Duganella zoogloeoides: one gene and its partner. The protein of the gene in region 2 interacts with the protein of the main gene of each other region in a pairwise test. Links are inferred from orthologs where the notes say so. Each region holds a gene or a part of one and is shown on either strand. Other genes may lie near its edges.

What was found.
Region 1: the proteins of SR858_RS02585 (region 2) and lpdA interact in binary tests that used the Escherichia coli proteins (3 or more experiments, as listed by UniProt). The link is inferred for Duganella zoogloeoides from one-to-one orthologs.

What each region holds. Positions count from the first base shown.
Region 1 is NZ_CP140152.1:1,002,345-1,006,354, reverse strand. What follows is about bases 256-3,245. They hold lpdA (dihydrolipoyl dehydrogenase), read right to left. Parts: upstream 2,654-3,245; coding sequence 857-2,653; downstream 256-856. Other genes in these bases: aceF (dihydrolipoyllysine-residue acetyltransferase), read right to left, coding at 2,663-3,245; SR858_RS04365 (PhzF family phenazine biosynthesis protein), read left to right, coding at 256-769. Also shown: more of SR858_RS04365, read left to right, coding at 1-255; more of aceF, read right to left, coding at 3,246-4,010. UniProt on the Escherichia coli protein: Lipoamide dehydrogenase is a component of the glycine cleavage system as well as of the alpha-ketoacid dehydrogenase complexes.
Region 2 is NZ_CP140152.1:573,017-577,462, forward strand. The notes cover bases 657-3,618. They hold SR858_RS02585 (UvrD-helicase domain-containing protein), read left to right. Parts: upstream 657-971; coding sequence 972-3,266; downstream 3,267-3,618. Other genes in these bases: SR858_RS02580 (M56 family metallopeptidase), read left to right, coding at 657-706; SR858_RS02590 (BPSS1780 family membrane protein), read right to left, coding at 3,302-3,618. Outside these bases: more of SR858_RS02580, read left to right, coding at 1-656; more of SR858_RS02590, read right to left, coding at 3,619-4,090; SR858_RS02595 (homoserine kinase), read right to left, coding at 4,090-4,446. UniProt on the Escherichia coli protein: A helicase with DNA-dependent ATPase activity. Unwinds DNA duplexes with 3'-5' polarity. Translocates on single-stranded DNA with 3'-5' polarity. Initiates unwinding more efficiently from a nicked substrate than double-stranded DNA.

The DNA of each region.
Region 1 (4,010 bases), 430 kb from region 2 along the record:
CTTCGGTGAACAGCCCGGCGATGGCAATCCGGCCCTGGTGATCGAGGGCGACGCCTCACCCCGCGAAGCGCGCCAGGACTTCGCACGCGAGCGCAATATGACGTGTGTCTGGATCGATCCGCCCGATGAGGCGGACGTGGTGGCAAGCGTCGATTATTTTTATCCGCACACGCGCAGTCCGCTATGCCTGCACGCGACGCTGGCTGTCGGCCAGCACCTGTTCATGCAGCATGGCGGCAATCACAATCTCATGGTGAAGACTGCCGTGCATGGCCAGCGGCTCGGGCTCGTTCCTGGTGCCGATGACCAGGTGTCGGTTCGTCTTCAACGGCAGGAGGTATCACGGCCGAACCTGGCGCCTGACCTCATCGGGCGCCTGCTGGCCGCGCCGGGCTTGGTGCCGCTGGCGCCGGCACGCGTGTTCTCAGTCGGCAGTCCAAAGCTGCTGGTCGAGGTGACGAATGCAACCACGCTGCATGGCCTGACGCCCAATCTGCCGGCCATCGCCGCCTGGGGAAAAACCGCAGGCGTCAATGGCATCTACGCGTACTGCAAGGTTGACAACGGCAGCTACGAAGGCCGCAACTTCAACCATCTCGATCCGGCGCTGGAAGACAGCGCCACCGGGGTCGCGGCCGGCGCCCTCACCGCACTGCTCGGCCACGGCATCCTGCTCCGGCAAGGCCGGGCGACGGGGCGTGCCGGCCTGATAGCGACGCGTATCGAAGGCGCCGATATCCTGGTGGGCGGCAGCGTGGAACCTACCTGAATGCGGCGGCCCCGCACGCCGACAGGCTGAAAAAAAATGCCGCCCAGCTCACGCTGAACGGCATCTCGGGCAACCGGTAACGATTGCTTATTTCTTGCGCGGTGGCGGCAGATCGGTGCACGAACCTTCGTACACTTCGGCCGCCATGCCGATCGACTCGCCCAGGGTCGGGTGCGGGTGGATGGTCTTGCCGATGTCGGTGCCGTCGCAGCCCATTTCGATGGCCAGCGCGATTTCGCCGATCATGTCGCCGGCGTGCGTGCCCACGATGGTACCGCCGATGATGCGGTGGGTTTCAGCGTCGAACAGCAGCTTGGTGAAGCCCTCGGCGCGGCCGTTGGCCACGGCGCGGCCCGAAGCGGCCCACGGGAAGTGGCCCTTCTCGACCTTGATGCCCTTGGCTTTCGCTTCGTCCTCGGTGATGCCGGCCCATGCCACTTCCGGATCGGTGTACGCCACCGATGGAATTACCTTGACGTCGAAGTGCGACTTCTGGCCGGCGGCGGCTTCCGCTGCCACGTGGCCTTCGTGCACGGCCTTGTGCGCCAGCATCGGCTGGCCCACCAGGTCGCCGATGGCGAAGATGTTCGGCACGTTGGTGCGCATCTGGCTATCGACCGGGATGAAGCCACGGTCGGTGACCACCACGCCGGCCTTGTCGGCAGCGATCTTCTTGCCGTTCGGGCTGCGGCCCACGGCGACCAGCACCAGGTCGTAGACCTGCGGTGCAGGCGCAGCAGCGCCGGCTTCGGCGGCTTCGAACGTGACCTTGATCCCTTCGGGCAGCGCTTCCACGCCGACCGTCTTGGTCTTGGTCATGATGTTATCGAAGCGCTTCTCGTTGAACTTCTGCCAGACCTTGACCGCATCGCGGTCGGCGCCTTGCATCAAGCCGTCCATCATTTCGACCACGTCGATGCGCGCACCGAACGTCGAATACACGGTAGCCATTTCCAGGCCGATGATGCCGCCGCCGATGACCAGCATGCGTTTCGGGATCTGGCGCAGTTCCAGTGCACCGGTCGAATCGACGATGCGCGGATCTTCGGGCACGAATGGCAGCTTCACGACGGCCGAACCGGCAGCGATGATCGCCTGCTTGAACTGCACCACTTTCTTGGTGCCGTCCGCGCTTGTTACTTCGATGTGGTTCGCGCTCAGGAACTGGCCCACGCCGGTGACGATTTGCGTCTTGCGCGCCTTGGCCATGCCGGCCAGACCGCCGGTCATGTTCTTGATCACGCCTTCCTTGTACGCGCGCACCTGGTCGATATCGATGGTGGGCTTGGCAAAGGTGACGCCGGTCTTGCTCATGTGCTGGGTTTCGTCGATGACCGACGCCACGTGCAGCAGGGCCTTCGATGGAATACAACCGACGTTCAGGCACACGCCGCCCAGCGTTTCGTAACGCTCGACGATCACGGTGTTCAGGCCCAGGTCGGCCGCGCGGAACGCTGCCGAGTAGCCGCCAGGACCACCGCCCAACACCATCATGTCGCAGTCGACATCGACCTGGCCGCTGTAGCTGCCGCCGATCGGCGCCGCCACAGGGGCTGCCGGAGCAGCCGCAGGTGCAGGCGCCGCAGCAGGTGCAGCGGCACCCGGTGCCGGTGCCGGAGCAGCGGCGGCAGGAGCAGGCGCATCGCCGGCAGCCGCATCGATGACCAGCATCGCTACGCCTTCCTTGACCTTGTCGCCCACTTTGACCAAGACCTGCTTGACCACGCCGGCGTGCGACGATGGCACTTCCATCGACGCCTTGTCCGATTCCACGGTGATCAGGGACTGGTCCACCTTGATGGTGTCGCCGACCTTGACCATCACTTCGATTACTTCAACTTCTGCGAAGTCGCCGATATTCGGCACTTTCACTTCTGTGCTCATAGTCGCTCCTTACAGCAGAATTTTGCGCATGTCGCCGAGCACTTCGCTCAGGTACACGGAGAAGCGAGCGCCCATGGCGCCGTCGACCACGCGGTGGTCGTACGACAGCGAGGTGCCCATCATCAGACGTGGCTGGAAGGCCTTGCCGTCCCATACCGGCTTGATCGATGCCTTGGACAAGCCCAGGATCGCCACTTCCGGCGCGTTGACGATCGGCGTGAAGTGCGTGCCGCCGATGCCGCCCAGCGACGAGATGGTGAAGGTCGCGCCCTGCATGTCGGCCGGTTTGAGTTTGCCGTCACGCGCTTGCAAGGAGAGTTCCGTCATTTCGCGGGCGATCTGCGAGACCGATTTCTGGTCGGCGTTTTTGATGACCGGGACCACCAGGCCGTTCGGCGTGTCTGCCGCGAAGCCGATGTTGTAGTACTGCTTGAGAATCAGGTTTTCACCCTTCGCATCGAGCGACGAGTTAAACGACGGGAACTTCTTCAGTGCAGCAACCGAGGCCTTGATCACGAATGCCAGCATGGTGAGCTTGGCGGCATCCTTGTTCTTGGCGTTGGCGTTGTTGGTATCGACGCGGAATGCTTCCAGGTCGGTGACGTCCGCTTCGTCGAACTGCGTGACGTGCGGGATCTGCACCCAGTTGCGGTGCAGGTTCGGGCCACTGATCTTCTTGATGCGCGACAGCGGCAGCAGTTCGGTCGGACCGAATTTGGAAAAGTCCAGCGACGGCCATGGCAGCACGTTGAAGTTGCCGCCGCCAGCGTTGGACGATGCCGCGCCGACTGGCGCTGCGGTCGTACCAGCCATGACGCCCTTGACGTAGTTCTGCACGTCGATCTGGGTGATGCGGCCTTTCGGACCCGAACCTGGCACCTTGCCCAGGTCCACGCCCAGTTCACGTGCGAACTTGCGGATCGATGGCGATGCGTGGGCCAATTTGCCGGTTTGAACCGAGCCTTGCGAGGCAGCCGGTGCAGCGGCTGCTGGAGCTGCTGCAGCAGGTGCAGGTGCAGGCGCTGGTGCAGCAGCTGGCGCGGCGCTTGGTGCTGGTGCAGCAGCAGGAGCAGCGGCAGCAGGAGCACCACCGGTCGATTCAACCACGAACACGATGGTACCCATGGCAACCTTGTCGCCGACTTTTACTTTAACTTCCTTGACCACGCCGGCGTGCGACGATGGGATTTCCATGCTGGCCTTGTCCGATTCCACGGTCAGCAGCGACTGGTCCACCTTGATGGTGTCGCCCACCTTGACCATCACTTCGATGACTTCCACTTCCTTGAAGTCGCCGATGTCCGGTACCGCGATGTCCACCGGGCCGGCAGCGGCGGCAGCCGGTGCAGGAGCTGGT
Region 2 (4,446 bases):
GGTGCCGCTCGACCGTAGCCGCATGCTGATCGCCGGCAACACCGACGACATGCTCAAGGTGGCTGACCTGCGCAAGACCATCAAGGGCGAATTCATCTGGTTTGCCGAGCGCGACAAGAGCTACGTGATCGAAGACCCGGCGCTGGTGGCGCAAGCGATTGCCGCCTGGGTGCCGGTGCAGAAACTCGACGCGCAAATGAAGGTTCACGGCGACAAGATGCAGGCGCAAGGCAAGGTGATGGAAGCGGCCGCCGAGAAAATGCGCCTGAACCTGGAGGCCAATGGCGGGCTGCGCGAGGTCGAGCAGCGTGGCCACGAGATCGGCCGCGCCGCCGCCCAACAGGCCATCATTGCCCAAAGCCTGGCACAGGTGGCGCTGGAGCGCGCGGCCTTGCCCGCCTCGGACACCGACAAGCGGGCCGCGCTCGACGCCCGGCGCGCGCAGTTGCAGGCGCAGCTGGCGCCACTGGCGCGCGAGATGGACGCCCAGCAACTCCGCCTGGTGGCGCAGTCGGCCAAAGTGGGCCAGGACATGGGCCGCCGCATGGCCGAACTGAGCAAGCCGATGGGCGTGATAGGCCGCGAAATGGGCGCACTGGGGCGCCAGCGTGCGCAAGCCCAGCGCGAGGCCGAACTGGCCATGAAAGCGGTATTCAAACAAGCGCTCGGCAGCGGCAAGGCCGTGGCCACCACGCCGTCGGCCTGATGGTGCGACTGGCACCCCGGGCGTGATGCCCGGCGTGCCACCTTGCCCAACCGGCGCCAGCACCCGCCAGCACGGCGTCACTTTGCCGCCATGCGACTGCCAACCGACTGCCTGCCGGCTGTCAAACGACTGCCAACTGGCTTCCAACTGGGTGCCACTGACTATCCACCGACTGCCAACGCGCGACCAACCTGGCGCCAGCCGGTGTCCGGGCCCGACGCGGTGGCTGGCGGTGCTTGACCAGGCATCCCGGTATAATCACGGGATGCAAAATCTTCTCCATAACCTGAACGACGAACAACTGGCCGCCGTCACCCTGCCGGCCCAGAGCGCCCTGATCCTGGCGGGCGCCGGTTCCGGCAAAACCCGCGTGCTGACCACCCGTATCGCTTGGTTGATCCAGACCGGGCAGGTGTCGCCGTCGGGCATCCTGGCCGTGACCTTTACCAATAAAGCCGCCAAGGAGATGATGACGCGCCTGTCGGCCATGATGCCGATTAACACGCGCGGCATGTGGATCGGCACCTTCCACGGCCTGTGCAACCGGCTGCTGCGTACGCACTACCGCGACGCCGCGCTGCCGCAGACGTTCCAGATTCTCGATTCGCAAGATCAGCTGTCCGCCATCAAGCGCCTGATCAAGGCCAATAATGTCGATGACGAAAAGTTTCCACCGAAAGAGGTGATGTACTTCATCAACGGCGCCAAGGACCAGGGCCTGCGTGCCGACAAGATCGAACCGTACAACGCCGATGAGCGCAAGAAGGTCGAGCTCTACCAGCTGTACGACGATCAATGCCAGCGCGAAGGCGTGGTCGATTTTGCCGAGCTGCTGCTGCGCACGTATGAACTGCTGAGCCGCAACCAGCCGCTGCGCCAGCACTACCAGCAGCGCTTCCAGCACATCCTGGTCGATGAGTTTCAGGATACCAACGATTTGCAGTACAAGTGGCTCAAGCTGCTGGCCGGCCATGGCGAAGGCGGCGGCGGGGCCTTGTTCGCGGTTGGCGACGACGACCAGAGCATTTACGCGTTCCGCGGCGCCAACGTGGGCAACATGATTGCGTTCGAGCGCGAGTTTCACGTCAAGAACCTGATCAAGCTGGAGCAGAACTACCGCTCGCACGGCCATATCCTCGATGCGGCCAACGTGCTCATAGCCAACAACAGCAAGCGCCTGGGCAAGAACCTGCGCACCGACGCCGGCCACGGCGAGCAGGTGCGCGTGTATGAAGCCACGTCCGACCTGGGCGAGGCGCAGTGGATCATCGAGGAAACGAAAAACCTGATCGCCGACGGCGCCGCGCGCAGCGAAATCGCCGTGCTGTACCGGTCCAACGCGCAGTCGCGCGTGATCGAGCACGCGCTGTTCTCGGCCGGCATTCCGTACCACGTGTACGGCGGCCTGCGCTACTTCCAGCGCGCCGAGGTCAAGCACCTGATCTCGTACCTGCAATTGATGGACAACCCGCACAACGACTCGGCCTTCATGCGCGTGGTGAACTTCCCCACGCGCGGCATCGGCGCCCGCACCATCGAGAACTTGCAGGGCGCGTCAGCCCAGTACGGCGTGTCGCTGTACGCGGCCGTGCCTTACATGACCGGCAAGGGCGGCACGTCGCTGGCCGGGTTCGTCAAATTGATCGAAAGCGCGCGCTTCGAGAGCCAGCAGATGGCGTTGCCGGAGCTGGTGCGCCTGGTATTGGAAGCGAGCGGCCTGCTTACCCACTACCAGACCGAGAAGGAAGGCGCCGACCGCATCGAAAACCTGGAGCAAATGGTCAGCGCCGCCACCCAGTTCGTGGCGGAAGAGGGCTACGGTCACGGCGCCCCCGCGCACCTGGGGCCGCAGTCGCAGGCGCAGGCGGGCGCGGCCATTGTCAACGAGGATGGCGTCGAAATTTTAGATGCCGACGCGCCGCTGGCTACCGTGATGTCGCCGCTGTCGGCGTTCCTGTCGCACGCATCGCTCGAAGCGGGCGACAACCAGGCCACGGCCGGCCAGCAGGCGGTGCAGATGATGACCGTGCACTCGGCCAAAGGCCTGGAATTTAACAACGTGTTCATCACCGGGCTGGAAGAGGGCCTGTTCCCGCACGAGAGCAGTTCGCGCGAGGAGGGCGGCGTGGAGGAAGAGCGGCGCCTGATGTACGTGGCGATCACGCGCGCGCGCCAGCGCCTGTACCTGTGCTTCGCGCAAACGCGCATGTTGCACGGCCAAACCCGTTACAACATGAAATCGCGCTTCTTCGACGAGTTGCCGGAAGATGCACTCAAGTGGCTGTCGGCCAAGGCGCAAACCCACTGGTTCGCCAACAAGAAAACCGCGTGGGACGAGGCGCCATTGATCGGCTCGGACAATGCGATCGCCCAGAAAATGCAGCAAAAGTCATCGGGCTGGCGCATCGGCGAATCGGTCGAGCATGCCAAGTTCGGCGAGGGCGTGATCGTCAACATCGAAGGCAGCGGCGCCAATGCCCGCGCGCAGATCAATTTCGGCAGCGCCGGGATGAAGGTGCTCGATTTGAGTATTGCCAAGCTGGAGCGGTTGGGGCGATAACTGATACAAGAAAGGGCGCACTCTGCGCCCTTTTTTTACGCCATCGTATCCGGCCTGTCGTGCTTTTCCAGATCCACCGGCGCCGCTGCCTGCGGGTGGTCGAACATGTCGCGGTACGCCACATACAGGGTGCAGTGCGCCAGCACGATCAACAGCAGCAACAGCGTGAAAATCCCCGCCATCGCCATTTGCGACGCACCGAAGATCATCGCGACGATGTTGGAGCTGACGAAATACAGCAGGTGCAGCGCCGCCGTCGCGATGAACATCGGCTTGAAGGCGCGCACCACCGATACCACGCTGAAGAACAACGCCTTGCCCACCGTGATTTTTTGCCAGAACACCAGCGGCGCGGCAAAGCAGGTCAGGATCCAGGTGATGGTGTACATGGCCGAGGCGATCAGCATCGGCACCACCATGGTTTGCAGCAGGGCGGGATCGACCTTGTCCGGATGCTCGGCGATGCGGGCCAGCACGTCGCCCGACATGCTGTAGACCACGACGGCAGCGAGCAGCAATACCACCAGGTTGAGCGCGCCCAGCGTCAGCAGCGGACCGCGGGCAGGCTTGCGGAAGCCGCTCAGCAACAAATTGGGCAGTGCGCGCTTGCCCTCGTCCGCGTGCCGGCAACCTTCGAGCATGGCCACCGAAAATAGCGGAGTGAGCAGGAATACGGCCAGTTGTCCGACCGGGATGATCATGATGAACATCGACAGGAACATGCAGCAAAAGAACAGCGCCATCAGGCCGCCGGGTTGCTTGCGGAACAGCAGCAGGCCCTGTTTAACCCAGTGCACGCCGGTGCGGGCGGTGTATTTAGTCATCAAAAAAGCTTCGGCGCCAGCGTGGCGATACGTTCGCGCAAGATGCGCTCAAAGTGGGTGGGATCGTGTGGCGTAAGCATTTCTGCCTCCCGCGGCTGGTAGTAATCATACAGCCGCGAGAGCCAGAACCGCAGCGCGCCTGCGCGCAGCATCGGTTGCCAGGCGGTTTGTTCGGCGGCGGTGAACGGCCGCACGCCGTGGTAGGCGTCGAGCAGGGCGCGCACGCGCGCCACGTCGAGCACGCCGGTGTCGAGATCGATACACCAGTCGTTGACGGTGACGGCCACGTCGAACAGCCAGGTGTCGCAGCCGGCAAAGTAAAAGTCGAAGAAGCCGGTCAGGCGCTCGCCGTCGAA